2 regions of the Hydrogenophaga sp. H7 genome follow, and region 1 is predicted to be linked to the other one. Evidence: predicted binding sites of a transcription regulator. Region 1 holds the regulator's gene; the other holds the start of a gene.
What was found. Region 1 encodes FNR, which switches genes on or off when oxygen is low (the NO sensors DNR and NnrR bind a similar motif). Its sites were predicted from a motif close to TTGATNNNNATCAA; they were not measured.
Positions count from the first base shown of each region.

Region 1 (7,203 bases):
TCAGCGGCACGACCAAGGCCGCCACCCACGCCGACAACACCACGGGCCACGTATGGGACGGTGACCTGCGTGAGATGAACAACCCCCTTCCCAAGTGGTGGGTGTACCTGTTCATCATCACTGTGGTCTTTGCCCTCGTCTACGGCGCCCTTTACCCGATGTTTGGCAAGTTCCAGGGTGCCCTGGGCTGGTCGTCCCAGGGGCAGCACGCCGCAGAGGTGAAAAAGGTCGAGGACGCCATTGCCCCGATCTATGCGAAGTACAACGGCATGAAGCCGGAGGAGATCGCGGCCGACGCCCAGGCGATGGCCATCGGCGAGCGCCTGTTCATGAACTACTGCGCCCAGTGCCATGGTTCCGACGCCCGCGGCGCCAAGTCCTTCCCCAACCTTGCCGATGGCGACTGGCTGGGTGGTTCCGATCACGCCTACATCAAGACCACGATTGCACAGGGTCGTACCGGCGTCATGCCCCCGATGGCTGCGGCTGTGGGTGGTCCTGAAGACGTCAAGGACGTGGCCCACTACGTGCTCAGCCTCTCCGGCAGTCCGAGCGATTCGGTTCGTGCTTCGCAGGGCAAGGCCAAGTTCGCAGCTTGCGCGGCGTGCCACGGCCCCGAGGGCAAAGGCATGGCAGCGGTGGGTGCGCCCAACCTGACCGACGGCGTCTGGCTGCATGGCTGGGGCGAAGAGGCGATCATTCGTGCCGTCAACAATGGTTTCAACAACCACATGCCGCCGCAGGCCGCGCTGCTGAACGAAGCTCAGATCAACGTGCTGGCTTCCTATGTCTGGGGTTTGTCCAACAAGCCTGCCGCCAAGCAGTGATGGCCTGAAGCAAGTTACTTCTCTCCCGCCGGGTCATCCGTGAGTTCTCCAGCGCCAGACGCCACAAGTACCGTTAAGCCTCCCGTGATTCCCATCGTTCCCGAGACGCCGAAAGGTGTCCTGGAGGACGATGAGGTGATGGTTTCCCTCTACGCCTCGCGAAAGAAGATCCATCCCCGTTCGGTGTCAGGGTTGTTCTCAAAGTGGCGCTGGGCGCTGGTCTGGTTCACCCAGATCATCTTTTACGGATTGCCCTGGCTGGAGTGGAACGCCCGCCAAGCGGTGCTCTTCGATCTCGAAGCGCGCCGCTTCTATATTTTTGGTCTGGTCCTTTACCCGCAGGACTTCATCTACCTGACAGGACTGCTGGTCATCTCCGCGCTGGCGCTGTTCCTGTTCACTGCGGTCGCCGGTCGCCTCTGGTGCGGCTATGCCTGCCCCCAGACCGTCTACACCGAGATCTTTCTGTGGATCGAGAAGAAGGTGGAGGGGGACCGGTCGGCGCGGATCCGGCTGGACGAATCGAGCCTGGACGCCCGCAAGTTCGGCAAGCGTTCGCTCAAACACGCCCTGTGGGTCCTGTTCGCCCTCTGGACCGGCTTCACGTTCGTTGGCTACTTCACACCCATCCGGGAACTGGCGAGTCTGAGCCTGGCCGCTTCACTGGGGCCCTGGCAGACCTTCTGGATCTTCTTCTACGGCTTCGCGACCTACGGCAACGCGGGCTTCATGCGCGAGCAGGTCTGCAAGTACATGTGTCCCTACGCCCGCTTCCAGAGCGCCATGTTCGACAAGGACACGATGATCGTGACCTACGACAAGGCGCGTGGGGAGCCGCGCGGAGCACGTTCGAAGAAAGCCGACCCCAAGGCCCTGGGCCTTGGGGCTTGCGTCGACTGCACGCTTTGCGTGCAGGTCTGTCCAACGGGCATCGATATCCGCAATGGACTGCAGTACGAATGCATTGGCTGTGGTGCCTGCATTGATGTCTGTGATGAGGTGATGGACAAGGTGGGCTATCCGCGGGGACTGGTCAAGTACTCGACGCAGAACGGCATGGCCAAGGGCTGGACCCGTGAGCAGATGGTCCGTCACGCTTTCCGTCCCAGGGTGCTCGTCTACTCCAGCGTTCTGGCGGTCATCACCCTGGCTGTGTTTGTCAGCCTCTTCCTGCGCACGCCGCTGAAAGTTGATGTGATTCGCGACCGTGGCGCGCTGGCGCGCATGGTGGAGCAGGGGCGCATCGAAAACGTGTTCCGCCTGCAGATCATGAATGCGACCGAGTCGCCGCAGCGCTACCAGATCAGCGTCGACGGTCTTGAGGGCGTGATGATCGCGTCGGAAACCGAGGTGGAAGTGCTTTCCACGGAAGTGCGTTCCGCCGCCGTGCGGGTGCAGCTCCCGCCCAACGCCGCGCCCGCCGGGTCGCACCCGATACGGTTCACCGTCCGGTCCACCGCCGCTGATGCGTCCGAGGTGGTGGAGAAGGCGGTCTTCATCGTTCCGCGCTAAACTGAAATTACACGCCTTATGGAACAAGTCATGTCAGCAATACCTCGTCCAGTCGACCGCGCGCCAAGCACGCCCTGGTGGAAAGTCCCGCACATGTGGATGGTGGTGGGAGGTCCTTTGCTGGTGATCGTTGCCGGCTTGGTCACCGTGGTCATCGCGGTGAAGAATCCGGACCCTGTGCTCAACAAGTCCGACTACGAAAGGGATCTTGCGGCGGCTCAGCGGCTGGAAGGGCAGGCCAAGGTCGATGCGATGGCCAAGTTGCAGCCGGCCCATCAGGCCCGCAATCACGCCGCCTCTCCCGTCGTCCCGGCGGCACCCTCCAAGTAGGACGCCACACCGCCGGATGTGACAACACAGGAGTGAAGGAGACGCATCATGAATGCTCAGCGGTGGATGTGGATAGCCTGGCCTGCCTTTCTGGTGGCTGCTGTGCTTGAGATGGTTGTTTTCGCCATGGTCGACCCTGGTGATCTCCATTGGTTCGGCAGCCCCCTGGAGTTGTCTCGCCAAGCCATCTACACCCTGGCGTTCTTTGTGTTCTGGGGTGTCACCATGGCATCGAGCGCGCTGACCACCCTGCTGTCCATGTCTCCGTTCGAAGTCAACCGCTGCCCGGTTCCCGAAGCGGAGCGCCCCCGGGACTGCGCCCGCAACGGCGGGTGCGGCTGACCCTCGGCTTGCACACAAAGAGAAACCCCGCTCAGGCCTCAGACCCGAGCGGGGTTTCTTTCGTTCAAACGCCCAGACTCAGCGGCAGCTCTGAGGGTTCACGATCTGCTTGAGCGCATCGGTGTTCTTGATGTGCACGTACCGTTGTTTGACTTCGATGGTGCCTTCCTCAACGAACTTCGAGAAAGTCCGGCTCACGGTCTCGAGCTTCATGCCCAGGTAACTTCCAATTTCCTCCCGGGTCATCCGCAGGATGAGCTCTGACTGCGAGAAACCTCGTGCATGCAGACGCTGGACGAGATTGAGAAGGAACGCTGCGAGACGTTCCTCGGCACGCATGCTGCCCAGCAGCAGCATCACGCTGTGATCGCGGACGATTTCCCGGCTCATGATCTTGTGGACATGGTGTTGCAGCGTGGTGAATTCCCGCGAGAGTTCCTCGACCTGGTCAAACGGCATCACACAGACCTCGGCGTCCTCAAGCGCAATCGCGTCGCAGGAATGGCGGTCGCTGACGATGCCGTCCATGCCGATGATTTCTCCGGTCATCTGGAAGCCGGTGACCTGGTCTCGCCCATCGGCCGTGGTCACGCAGGTTTTGAAGAAGCCCGAGCGCACTGCGTAGAGCGAAGTGAACTTGTCGCCGGTGTTGAACAGCGCGGTTCCCCGCTTGATCCTCCTGCGCGTGGAGATCACGGTGTCCAGCTTGCCCATTTCCTCGGGATTGAGGCCCATTGGCAAACACAACTCCCGAAGGTTGCAGCTGGAACAGGCGACTTTGATGCTGTGAATGTCCATAAATCTTCCAGATTTCGCCCGAAGCTTAACGCATGGCCACAAGTGCCAGCAAGGCGGGCGCTCTCATCCTCGTTGCGAGCACGGGGGAAAACCCGGGGCTTGGATGGCCCTTGATCTTGATCAAGGGTGCGATTTCCGCCTTGGTGCACATTCGCGCTGAGAACTGGAGAATTGTTTGTGAGTCACGCCATTTCAGACGAATTGCTCAAGCGATTCGACATCCCGGGGCCCCGCTACACCTCGTACCCCACCGCGGACCGCTTTGTAGAAGCGTTCACGGAGAGCGACTACATCCAGGCGCTGGAACAGCGTCGGGCAGGCTCGCTCGCGTTGCCGCTGTCGTTGTACGTACATATTCCTTTCTGCGAGTCTGTCTGCTACTACTGCGCCTGCAACAAGGTCATCACCAAACACCACGAAAGGGCTGCGGAATACCTGCGGTATCTGTCGCGTGAGGTGGAGCTGCAGGTACAGCATTTCGGCAAAGGGCATGCCGTGTCCCAGCTGCATCTGGGAGGAGGGACGCCGACCTTCCTGTCCGACGCCGAGCTGGAAGATCTGCTGACGATGATCCGGCGCAACTTCACGCTCGTGCCCGGAGGCGAGTACTCCATTGAGGTCGACCCCCGCACCGTGACGGACCAGCGTTTGCAGACCCTGGCCAGGCTGGGGTTCAACCGCCTGAGTTTCGGTGTCCAGGATTTCGATCCCGCTGTTCAGAAAGCGGTGCACCGGGTGCAGCCGGCCGAACAGGTGTTCGCACTGGTCGAGACAGCCCGCAAGATCGGGTTTGAGTCGGTCAACGTGGACCTCATTTATGGGCTGCCGCTGCAGACCCCTGAGTCGTTTGCCCGTACGCTTGCCCAAGTCAACCAGTTGCGCCCCGACCGCATCGCGCTGTATGCCTACGCGCATCTTCCGGCGCGTTTCAAGCCGCAACGGCGAATCGTCGCTGCCGAACTGCCCAGCGCGGGAGACAAGCTGTCGATGCTGTCGGCTTCGCTGGATGCCATGAGTGATGCGGGGTATGTCTATGTCGGCATGGATCACTTTGCGCTGCCCACGGATGCGCTGGCGGTGGCCAAGCGTCAAGGGCGCCTGCACCGGAATTTCCAGGGCTACAGCACGCAGCCGGATTGCGACCTGATCGCTTTGGGTGTCTCGGCCATCGGCCGCATCGGCGCGACCTACAGCCAAAACGCCAAGACGATCGAGGAGTACTACGACGCGCTGGACCAGGGGCGGCTGCCGATCGTGCGTGGACTGGCACTGACCAGGGACGACCTGCTGCGCCGCTCCGTGATCATGTCGCTGATGTGTCAGGGGCAGCTTCAGTTCGAATCGATCAACCTGGGGCACCTGATCGACTGCAAGAGCTACTTTGCGCGCGAGTTGGAGGTACTGGCTGGCTATGCCGAGCACGGACTGGTTCGCATCGACGACTCAGGTGTGGAGGTGACGCCGTCGGGCTGGTATCTGGTTCGCGCCATTGCCATGGTTTTCGACAAGAACCTGCAGGTCGACCAGGACCGGGCGCGTTTCTCCAAGATCATCTGACTCGCGTGGTTTCGAACCGGCGCGAGGGCTGCGACTGCTAGAGTTCTGCCATGCAAACATCCATGGCACTCACCGCACTGTTCATGGGGATCGCTGGAGGTCCCCATTGTGTTGCCATGTGTGGTGCCGCGTGTGCAGGCATCAGCCGTGGCGGGACTGGGCGCCAGAGCACATCGGCTCTGCTGACCTTCCAGGCCGGACGACTTCTCGGTTATTCCCTCTTTGGTGCTGTTGCTGCAGGGTCGGTGCAGGGTTTGGCATGGCTCGGAACCAACACTTCGGTGATCCGGCCGGTCTGGACCATGTTTCACGTGGCGGCGATGCTGCTCGGGTTGGTGCTGATCTGGCAGGCTCGCCAGCCAGCCTGGCTCGACGGGTTGGCCCAAGGCGTCTGGCGCAGGACGCGTCCTGTGCTCGGGCGGCTGGGAGCCAAGGCTCCCGCGGTGCTCGGCGTCGCGTGGGCCCTGATGCCATGCGGGCTGCTGTATTCCGCGCTGATGGTGGCGTCTTTGTCGGCCAACGCGATGGAGGGCGCGATGATCATGGCGCTGTTCTCTACTGGGACGTCACTGTCATTGACCATCGGTCCCTGGCTTTTGCTGCGTTTGCGAGGCGACGGCTCGGGTGGCTGGGGCATCCGGCTGGCAGGTATTGCACTGGCCGCCACCTCCGGTTGGGCGCTCTGGATGGGAATCACCGATCCCACCGGTCTGTGGTGCGCGTGAGCCTCTCAGCTTGAACGTCCTGGCAGGGTTGCCAGAACCAGGCCCAGCAAGGCGATACCAAAAGCAAGCATCTGGACGGTGCTGAGGGTTTCACCCATGAACAGCACACCGATGGTGGCTGCGCTGATCGGGAGCATCACTGTGAACACCCCGGCGCGAGCGGCGGGAACGGACTTCAGGCCGGTCATCCAGAGCCAGACTGTCCAGACACTGGCGGCGAGTGCGTAAAAGACCAGCAGGCCCCACATGGGTGCTGTGATGGAGGCGAAGTCAAAGGCTCTGGCCGCCCACAGCCCAAAGGGCGTGACCAGCACAAAACCCCAGAGGTTGATGATGGCGGATATCCGCTTGGGCCCCAGGCCTTCCGTGAGCCGCTTGCCAATGACCACATAGGAGGCTTCGCAAAGCACCGCAGCGAAGACCAGCAAGTTGCCCCAGAACTGCTGACCGAGACCGAACCATCCGACAGCTTGTGCGTGCGCGGTCCCGCCGGCCTTCTGCATTGAAAAGAGCCCGATGCCGACCGCAGCACACGCAATGCCAAGAGCGGTGCGCTTGCCGATGCGCTCTTTGAGAAACACCCAGCTGAGGACGGCTACCACCGCGGGAATGGATGACATCACCACACCAGCGGACACCGCCGTGGTCATCGACACGCCAAACAGCATGCAGATTGAGAACAGGAAGTTACCCAGAAAGGACTCAAGAAACAGCAGCTTTCGTGTGCGAGCGGACAGCTGGGGCTCTTCGGCAGGCTTGCGCAGCCATCTCCACATGGCCGCACCCCCGAGACCGAAGCGGAGCCACGCAAGCAGGAAAACCGGAAAGGCTGTAACCAATGGTTTGGAGAGTGCGACATAGCTCCCCACCAGCGCCATGCTGGCCGCGAGGCAGACATACGCACCAAATTTTGCGGGTGTGGTTGGTAACTTTGGCTGTGATGACATAGGGCGAGCATCATGCCCCAGTCAACAGTGATCAGTGTCTTCCAGATGGAGTTGTGTTATTTCGCAATGAGAAAAATCTCCTGCTGCGCTGCAAAATAATTTCTCAATACAAGAGAAATGATTTTGTATGGCGGAATGTGTTTTGGAGATTATTGATTTTAAACG
Region 1 is NZ_MCIC01000014.1:113,957-121,159, forward strand. Features, by position in the region: gene ccoP (cytochrome-c oxidase, cbb3-type subunit III) at 1-827, shown strand, start outside; gene ccoG (cytochrome c oxidase accessory protein CcoG) at 867-2,339, shown strand; gene BC358_RS09615 (FixH family protein) at 2,433-2,669, shown strand; gene BC358_RS09620 (hypothetical protein) at 2,718-3,011, shown strand; gene fnr (fumarate/nitrate reduction transcriptional regulator Fnr) at 3,090-3,809, opposite strand; gene hemN (oxygen-independent coproporphyrinogen III oxidase) at 3,987-5,366, shown strand; gene BC358_RS09635 (sulfite exporter TauE/SafE family protein) at 5,417-6,091, shown strand; gene BC358_RS09640 (DMT family transporter) at 6,097-7,038, opposite strand.

Region 2 (7,203 bases), on a different contig from region 1:
GCTGGTGCTGATGGCGCGCGAGACGCCGCTGCACCTGGGCCACCTGCGCAACATGACCGCCGTCACCGAGATGGGCGCCATCGTCTGCCCGCCGGTGCCGGCCTTCTACTTGCGGCCGCAGAGCGTGGACGACATCGTCAACGCCAGCGTGGCACGCGTGCTCGACCTGCTGGATGTACCGCACACGCTGAGCGAGCGTTGGGCGGGGCTGGAAGCCGAACCGGCATGACCTACAAGGACCTGCGCGATTTCGTCGCGCAACTCGAAGCCGCGGGCGAACTCAGGCGCGTGCGCGAACCGGTGTCGCCGCAGCTGGAGATGACCGCGCTGTGCGACCGCGTGCTGCGCGCCGGCGGCCCGGCCCTGCTGTTTGAAAACCCCACCGGCCACACCATGCCGGTGCTGGCCAACCTGTTCGGCACCACCGCGCGCGTGGCGCGTGCCATGGGCGTGGCCGACGTGGGCGATCTGCGCCGCTTCGGCGAGGTGCTGGCGCGGCTGAAAGAGCCCGAGGCGCCGCGCGGCCTGCGCGAGATGGCCGGCCTGGGCGATCTCGTCAAATCGCTCTGGCACATGAGTCCGCGCGAAGTACGGCACGCGCCCTGCCAGGCCGTGGTGATCGAGGGCGAGGACGTGGACCTGGCGCAACTGCCGATCCAGCACTGCTGGCCGGGCGACGTGGCGCCGCTGATCACCTGGGGCCTGGTCATCACCCAGGGGCCGCACAAGCCGCGGCAGAACCTGGGCATCTACCGCCAGCAGCTGCTCTCGCGCAACCAGCTCATCATGCGCTGGCTGGCGCACCGCGGCGGCGCGCAGGACTTCCGCGAACACGGCCGCCTGCACCCCGGCCAGCCCTACCCGGTGGCCGTCGCCATCGGCGCCGACCCGGCCACCATCCTCGGCGCCGTCACCCCCGTGCCCGACAGCCTGAGCGAGTACCAGTTCGCCGGCCTGCTGCGCGGCGCGCGCACCGAGGTGGCGCCCGCCATCGGCGTGCCGCTGCGCGTGCCGGCCACGGCCGAGATCGTGCTCGAAGGCCACATCCACCCCGACCCGGCCCACCCCAGCGGCTATCAGCACGCGCTCGAAGGCCCGTACGGTGACCACACCGGCTACTACAACGAACGCGCCGAGTTCCCGGTGTTCACGGTCGAGCGCATCACACGCCGGCGCGACGCGATCTACCACTCCACCTACACCGGCAAGCCGCCCGACGAGCCGGCCGTTCTGGGCGTGGCGATGAACGAGCTCTTCATCCCGCTGCTGCAGCGCCAGTTCCCCGAGATCGTGGACTTCCACCTACCGCCCGAGGCCTGCAGCTACCGCATGGCCGTGGTCAGCATCCGCAAGGCCTACGCCGGCCACGCGCGGCGCGTGATGATGGGCGTCTGGAGCCACCTGCGCCAGTTCATGTACACCAAGTTCATCGTCGTGGTGGACGAGGACATCGACGTGCGCGATTGGAAGGACGTGGTCTGGGCCATGAGCACGCGCATGGACCCGGCGCGCGACAGCTTCACCATCGAACACACACCCATCGACTACCTCGACTTCGCCTCGCCCGTCAGCGGCCTGGGCAGCAAGATGGGCCTGGACGCGACCAACAAGTGGCCCGGCGAGACCAGCCGCGAATGGGGCCGCACGATGCACATGGACCCGGCCGTCACCGCGCGCATGGACGCGCTGGCCGAGGGCCTGGGGCTCTGACGTTTTCCGACCACCACCTGAACGAACCATGCAACGCCGTCACCTTCTGGCCCTGCTGGGCACCTCGCTGCTCGCCGGCACCGGCCACACCCAAAACACCCCGTCCGGCCCGGCACTGCCGCTGGGCACCGCCATCAACCGCGCCGGCCGCCTGCGCGCGCTGTCGCAGCGCGTGGCCAAGCTGCACGTCCAGTCCACCCTGGGCGTGCTGCCCGAGCGCGCCAGCGATGTCATGCGCCAGTGCCGCCAGCTGATCGGGAGCAGCCTGGACGAGCTGAGACGCCAGCCCCTGAGCGTCGACACCCAGCCCCTGATGCCGCGCCTGCAGGGCCATGCCGAGCGCTTGCTCGTGCTCACGGCCGGCAGCGGAGCGCCGCCCCGCATCGACGACGTGGTGCGCTCGGCCGACGACATGCTCAAGTCCGCCGACGAGCTCACCACCGCGTTCGAGAAACAGAGCAAGCAGAGCGGCGCCCGGGTGGTCAACGTGGCCGGACGCCAGCGCATGCTGTCCCAGCGCGCCGCCCGCGCCCACTTCCTGCAGGCCGCCGGCGGCACCGCGGCGGCCGGCCAGGCACAGCAGCTGGAGGCGGCCCGGCGCGAGTTCGACGAGGGCCTTGCCTACCTGGCGAATGCTTCCCTGTCCACCCCGGCGATCCGCCAGCAGCTGGAACTGGCGCGCGGCCAGTGGCTGTTCTTCGACCAGGCGCTGCGCAAGCCCGGCCAGGGCGACGCCCTGCAGACGGTGGCCACCACCAGCGAACGCATGTACGAGGTCATGGACCAGCTGACCGGCCTGTACGAGCAGGCGGTGCAGGAGCTGTACCGCTGACGTCGCGCGGGCTTCGTCTGGCAAACGGTGAGGCGCCAGACCTGATCCGGCTTGAGTCAGATCAAGCCATGGGCCATTGAGCCAGATCAACAGCGGGCCGATCGGCCACCACTAACGTTCGCGGACTTGGTCGGTTTCGCCACCAAGGCCCCGCCTTCCTGATCCAGGAGAACGCCATGGCCCATGCTGATCTTGAAAACATCGCAAGAACGCTCCGGCGGTTTCCGTTCCCGAAGAAGTTTGCCGTCGAGCTGTGCGCCGAGTGCAATCTGGCGTGTTCGATGTGCCACCACCCGAACATGAAGCGCCCCAAAGGCGTGATGCCCTTCGAGCTCTGGAAGAAGTGCGCCGACGAGATCGCTGCGACGGCGCCAGACACCGAGTGCTGGTTCTCTTTCTGCGGTGAGCCGTTGCTCGAACCCGCACTGCTGTTTCGCTGCCTGAGCTACGGCCGATCCGTCGGCCTCCAGTCGCTCAATGTCAACACCAACGGCATGTTGCTCACACCGGAGCTGGACGATGCCTTGCTGGATTCAGGCGTGCACCTGGTGGTCTTCGGCATCGACGGGTTCTCCAAACAGTCCTTCGAAAAATACCGGGTGAAAGCCAACCGGGACGTGGTCTACGCCAACGCCGAGCGGCTGCTGGCCCGCCGCGATGCGCGCGGTCTGCCGGTCGCGATCCAGACGCAGTTCATCGTGATGGACGACAACGCGTCTGAAGTCGATGCATACAAGGCGCACTGGCTGGAGCGCAATGCGGTCGTCAAAGTCCGCCGTCAGCTCAGCTGGGGCGGCAAGTTCGACACGGGCCTGGCCATCACGCCTGAAAACCGGATCCCCTGTCCATGGGCGATCACGATGATGCATGTCTTCTGGGATGGACGGATCCCGCGCTGCCCGGGCGACACCGAGGGCGAGGAAGGAGAAGGCAACGCGTGGCACGCGTCTCTGAGCGATCTCTGGGCCCGCCTGGGTGGCTACCGGGATCTTCATCTGGCACGCAGTTTTGACGCCCTGCCCGAGCGCTGCAAGACCTGCACGGACTGGATGACGGGCGCCGCCGAGCGCGTGCGGCCGGAGTCCGGGTCGGTCCCCCTTGAGCCCGTCTGCTCGCGCACGTGAGAGCGCCATGAAAAACGCTCTCTTTCTTTGTGGCGTGGGCAATGGCGAGGGCATCCGTCTGGCACTGACCGTCAACCGCGCATCTCCGCGCTGGCAGAGGATCGTGCTGCTCGACGACGACCCGTCCAAGCACGGCACGACGCGCCTCGGCCTGGAGGTCGCAGGGCCGATCAGCCATCTGGCCGGTGTGGATGCCAACTGCTCCGAGGTTGTGAACCTGGTCACCCGCACCACCGATGGGCGCGCCCGGGCACAGGAAAAAATCGGGCAGTACGGCATTCCGTTCACCTCGCTGATCCACCCCGGTGTCGACCTGTTCGGAGCAGAGGTGGCATCGGACGTGACCATCTACCCGCATGCGTCCGTTGGTGCCGAAGCCCGCATCGGACCAGCGTCCGTGCTGCTGATCGGAGCGGTGGCGGGTCACGGCGCCCGCATCGGCCGAGGCTGCGTGGTTGCGCCCAACGCCGTGATCAATGCCCGGGTGACGCTCGGGGACCGGGCGTACGTGGGCTCCAACGCCAGCATCCTGCCCGACTTGCGCATCGGCGCCGGAGCGACGATCGGAGCCAACTGCATGGTCTACACCGACGTGCCGGAAGGAGCGACGGCCATGGGCGTGGCCGCCCAGGTTCTGAGCGCAACACCTCACCACGCGCCGTCCGGTTCGATGGAAGCCCATGGCTTGCAGCCGGACTTTCCAGACGATCCGTCATCAAGCATCGCCAGCGCGGGCAGCGCCCACATCGAAGCCGTCATCACCAAGGCGCTTGTGTACGTGCTTGGCGCCGGAGAGCTGGACAGAAGCGGCAACTTCTTCGAGCTCGGGTGCAACTCGCTCAAGGCGCTGGAACTTGCACAGCATCTGCGCCCCCTGCTGGGGAGGGATGTGCAGGTCGTGGACATCTACCGCTTTCCCACCGCACCGGCGCTGGCCTCCTTTCTGACAGGTGGAGACCCAGCTGCGCTGGGCATGCGCCAGGCGCAGCAGCGAGCGGAAATGAGGCGCCAGCTGCGCTCGCGTGCGTGACCACCTGCGGCATGCGCTCAGCGGCACTCGAAGCGCTCGAAGCGCAAAGCCAGCGCCGCCAGGTCTGAAGCGTCCAGCACGTCCCGGGAGGACGCCGGGCCGCGGCAGGTCTGCAGCACCCAGTGGCGCACCGACTGTGCGGCCAGCTCATCGGCCAGGCGGAACAGGTCGTCGCGCCCGAACAGGCCGGCGTGCCAGGTGGTGCGGCACTCCAGGGCCACGCCGCTGTCCAGCAGCAGGCGCAGGCTGCGCGCGGCGCGCCCGGCACCCCCGCGCGCGCCGGTGACGGTGTCGTGCAGGTGCCGGGGCGCCTTGACGTCCAGCCCCACCCAGTCCAGGTGCGCCAGCGCCTGCGCCAGGCGCTGAGGGTACATGCCGCCGGTGTGCAGACCGGTGGCGTGGCCCATGGCCCGCGCCTCGGCCAGGGCGGGCACCAGCGCCGACTGAAGGGTCGGCTCGCCGCCCGAGAAGACCACGCCGTCGAGCAGCCCGCGGCGCTGCTGCAGGAAGGCCCGCACCGCCGGCCAGGACAGGGCACCGGGCACCGCCGCGTCCAGCAGGGCCGGGTTGTGGCAGTACACGCAGCGCCACGGACAGCCCTGCAGGAACACCACGGCCGCCAGCCGGCCGGGGAAGTCGATCCCGGTCAGCCGCGTCAGCCCGCCGATGCGCAGGGCGTCGGCCCCGCGCCGCGCCGCACTCGACGCCTCAGGCGGCACGGCCGGGTTCGGCAAAGAAGCGCCGCTCGGCGTGTTCACCCTGCTTGCCCCGGTTGAAGCTGCTCACCGGACGGTGGTAGCCCATGACGCGGGTCCAGACCTCGCAGGGCTGGCGCTCGTCGTCGCGCAGGGCGACGTCCTGGGCATGGGCGGGGACGGTGGCGGGTGTGGATGCGTTCATGGTGGTTTCCTTGTGGGGTGGTTGGAGAACGGTGTGTCAGGCCGCCTGCAGCTGGCGTTTGGCGGCCAGCCGCTCGGCGTCGCAGGTCGGGCAGAACGGGTGTTCGCCGGCCAGGTAGCCGTGGGTGGGACAGATGGAGAAGGTGGGCGTGACGGTGATGTAGGGCAGGCGGAAGTTCGTCAGCGCCCGCTGCACCAGGGCGCGGCAGGCGTCGCCGCTGCTCAGACGCTCGCCCATGTACAGGTGCAGCACGGTGCCGCCGGTGTACTGGCGCTGCAGCGGGGCCTGGCGCTCCAGCGCCTCGAACGGGTCGTCGGTGAAGCCCACCGGCAGCTGCGACGAGTTGGTGTAGTAGGGCTGTTCGGGTGTGCCGGCCTGCAGGATGCCGGGCCAGCGCTTGCGGTCCTCGCGCGCGAAGCGGTAGGTGGTGCCCTCGGCCGGGGTGGCCTCGAGGTTGTATAGGTGGCCAGTCTCCTCCTGGAACGCGACGATGCGCGCACGCACGTGGTCGAGGAAGCGCAGCGCGAAGGCGTGGCCCTCGTCGGTGGTGATGTCGTGCGCGTCGCCGCTGAAGTTGCGCACCATCTCGTTGATGCCGTTCACGCCCAGGGTGCTGAAGTGGTTGCGCAGCGTGCCCAGGTAACGTTTGGTGTAGGGGAACAGGCCCTGGTCCATGAGGCGCTGGATCAGCTTGCGCTTGGTCTCCAGGCTCTGTTTGCCCAGTTCCAGCAGGCGGTCCAGCGCGGCCAGCAGGCCGGCCTCGTCACCTGCGTGCAGGTGGCCCAGGCGCGCGCAGTTCACCGTGACCACGCCCAGGCTGCCGGTCTGCTCGGCGCTGCCGAACAGGCCGTTGCCGCGCTTGAGCAGTTCGCGCAAATCCAGCTGCAGGCGGCAGCACATGGAGCGCACCATGTTCGGCTGCAGCTCGGAGTTGATGAAGTTCTGGAAGTAGGGCAGGCCGTACTTGGCTGTCATGTCGAACAGGCGCCGCGCGTTCTCGCTCTCCCAGGGGAAGTCGGGCGTGATGTTGTAGGTGGGAATGGGGAAGGTGAACACGCGGCCCTTGGCGTCGCCCGTGGTCATGACGTCGATGTAGGCGCGGTTGATCAGGTCCATCTCGGCCTGCAACTCGCCGTAGCAGAACGGCATCTCCACACCGGCGATCACGGGCACCTGCTCGCGCAGGTCTTCGGGGCAAACCCAGTCGAAGGTGAGGTTGGTGAACGGCGTCTGCGTGCCCCAGCGCGAGGGCACGTTGAGGTTGTAGACCAGCTCCTGGATGCACTGGCGCACCTGTGCGTAGTCCATGCGGTCCTGTCGCACGTAGGGCGCCAGGTAGGTGTCGAAGGAGGAGAAGGCCTGCGCGCCCGCCCACTCGTTCTGCAGCGTGCCCAGGAAGTTGACGATCTGCCCGACCGCCGACGAGAGGTGCTTCGGCGGACCCGACTCCACCTTGCCCGGCACACCGTTGAGGCCCTCGTTGAGCAGGGTGCGCAGCGACCAGCCCGCGCAGTAGCCGCTGAGCATGTCGAGGTCGTGGATGTGGATGTCGCCGTCGCGGTGGGCTGCGCCGATCTCGGGCGTGTAGACGTGCGAGAGCCAGTAGT
Region 2 is NZ_MCIC01000020.1:11,789-18,991, reverse strand. Features, by position in the region: gene BC358_RS20840 (UbiX family flavin prenyltransferase) at 1-229, shown strand, start outside; gene ubiD (4-hydroxy-3-polyprenylbenzoate decarboxylase) at 226-1,710, shown strand; gene BC358_RS20830 (type IV pili methyl-accepting chemotaxis transducer N-terminal domain-containing protein) at 1,739-2,542, shown strand; gene BC358_RS20825 (radical SAM/SPASM domain-containing protein) at 2,719-3,666, shown strand; gene BC358_RS20820 (phosphopantetheine-binding protein) at 3,674-4,696, shown strand; gene BC358_RS20815 (anaerobic ribonucleoside-triphosphate reductase activating protein) at 4,714-5,415, opposite strand; gene nrdD (anaerobic ribonucleoside-triphosphate reductase) at 5,405-5,596, opposite strand; gene BC358_RS20805 (ribonucleoside triphosphate reductase) at 5,633-7,203, opposite strand, start outside.
Region 2: the regulator FNR is predicted to act here: its motif matches at 2,594-2,607, upstream of BC358_RS20825 (radical SAM/SPASM domain-containing protein).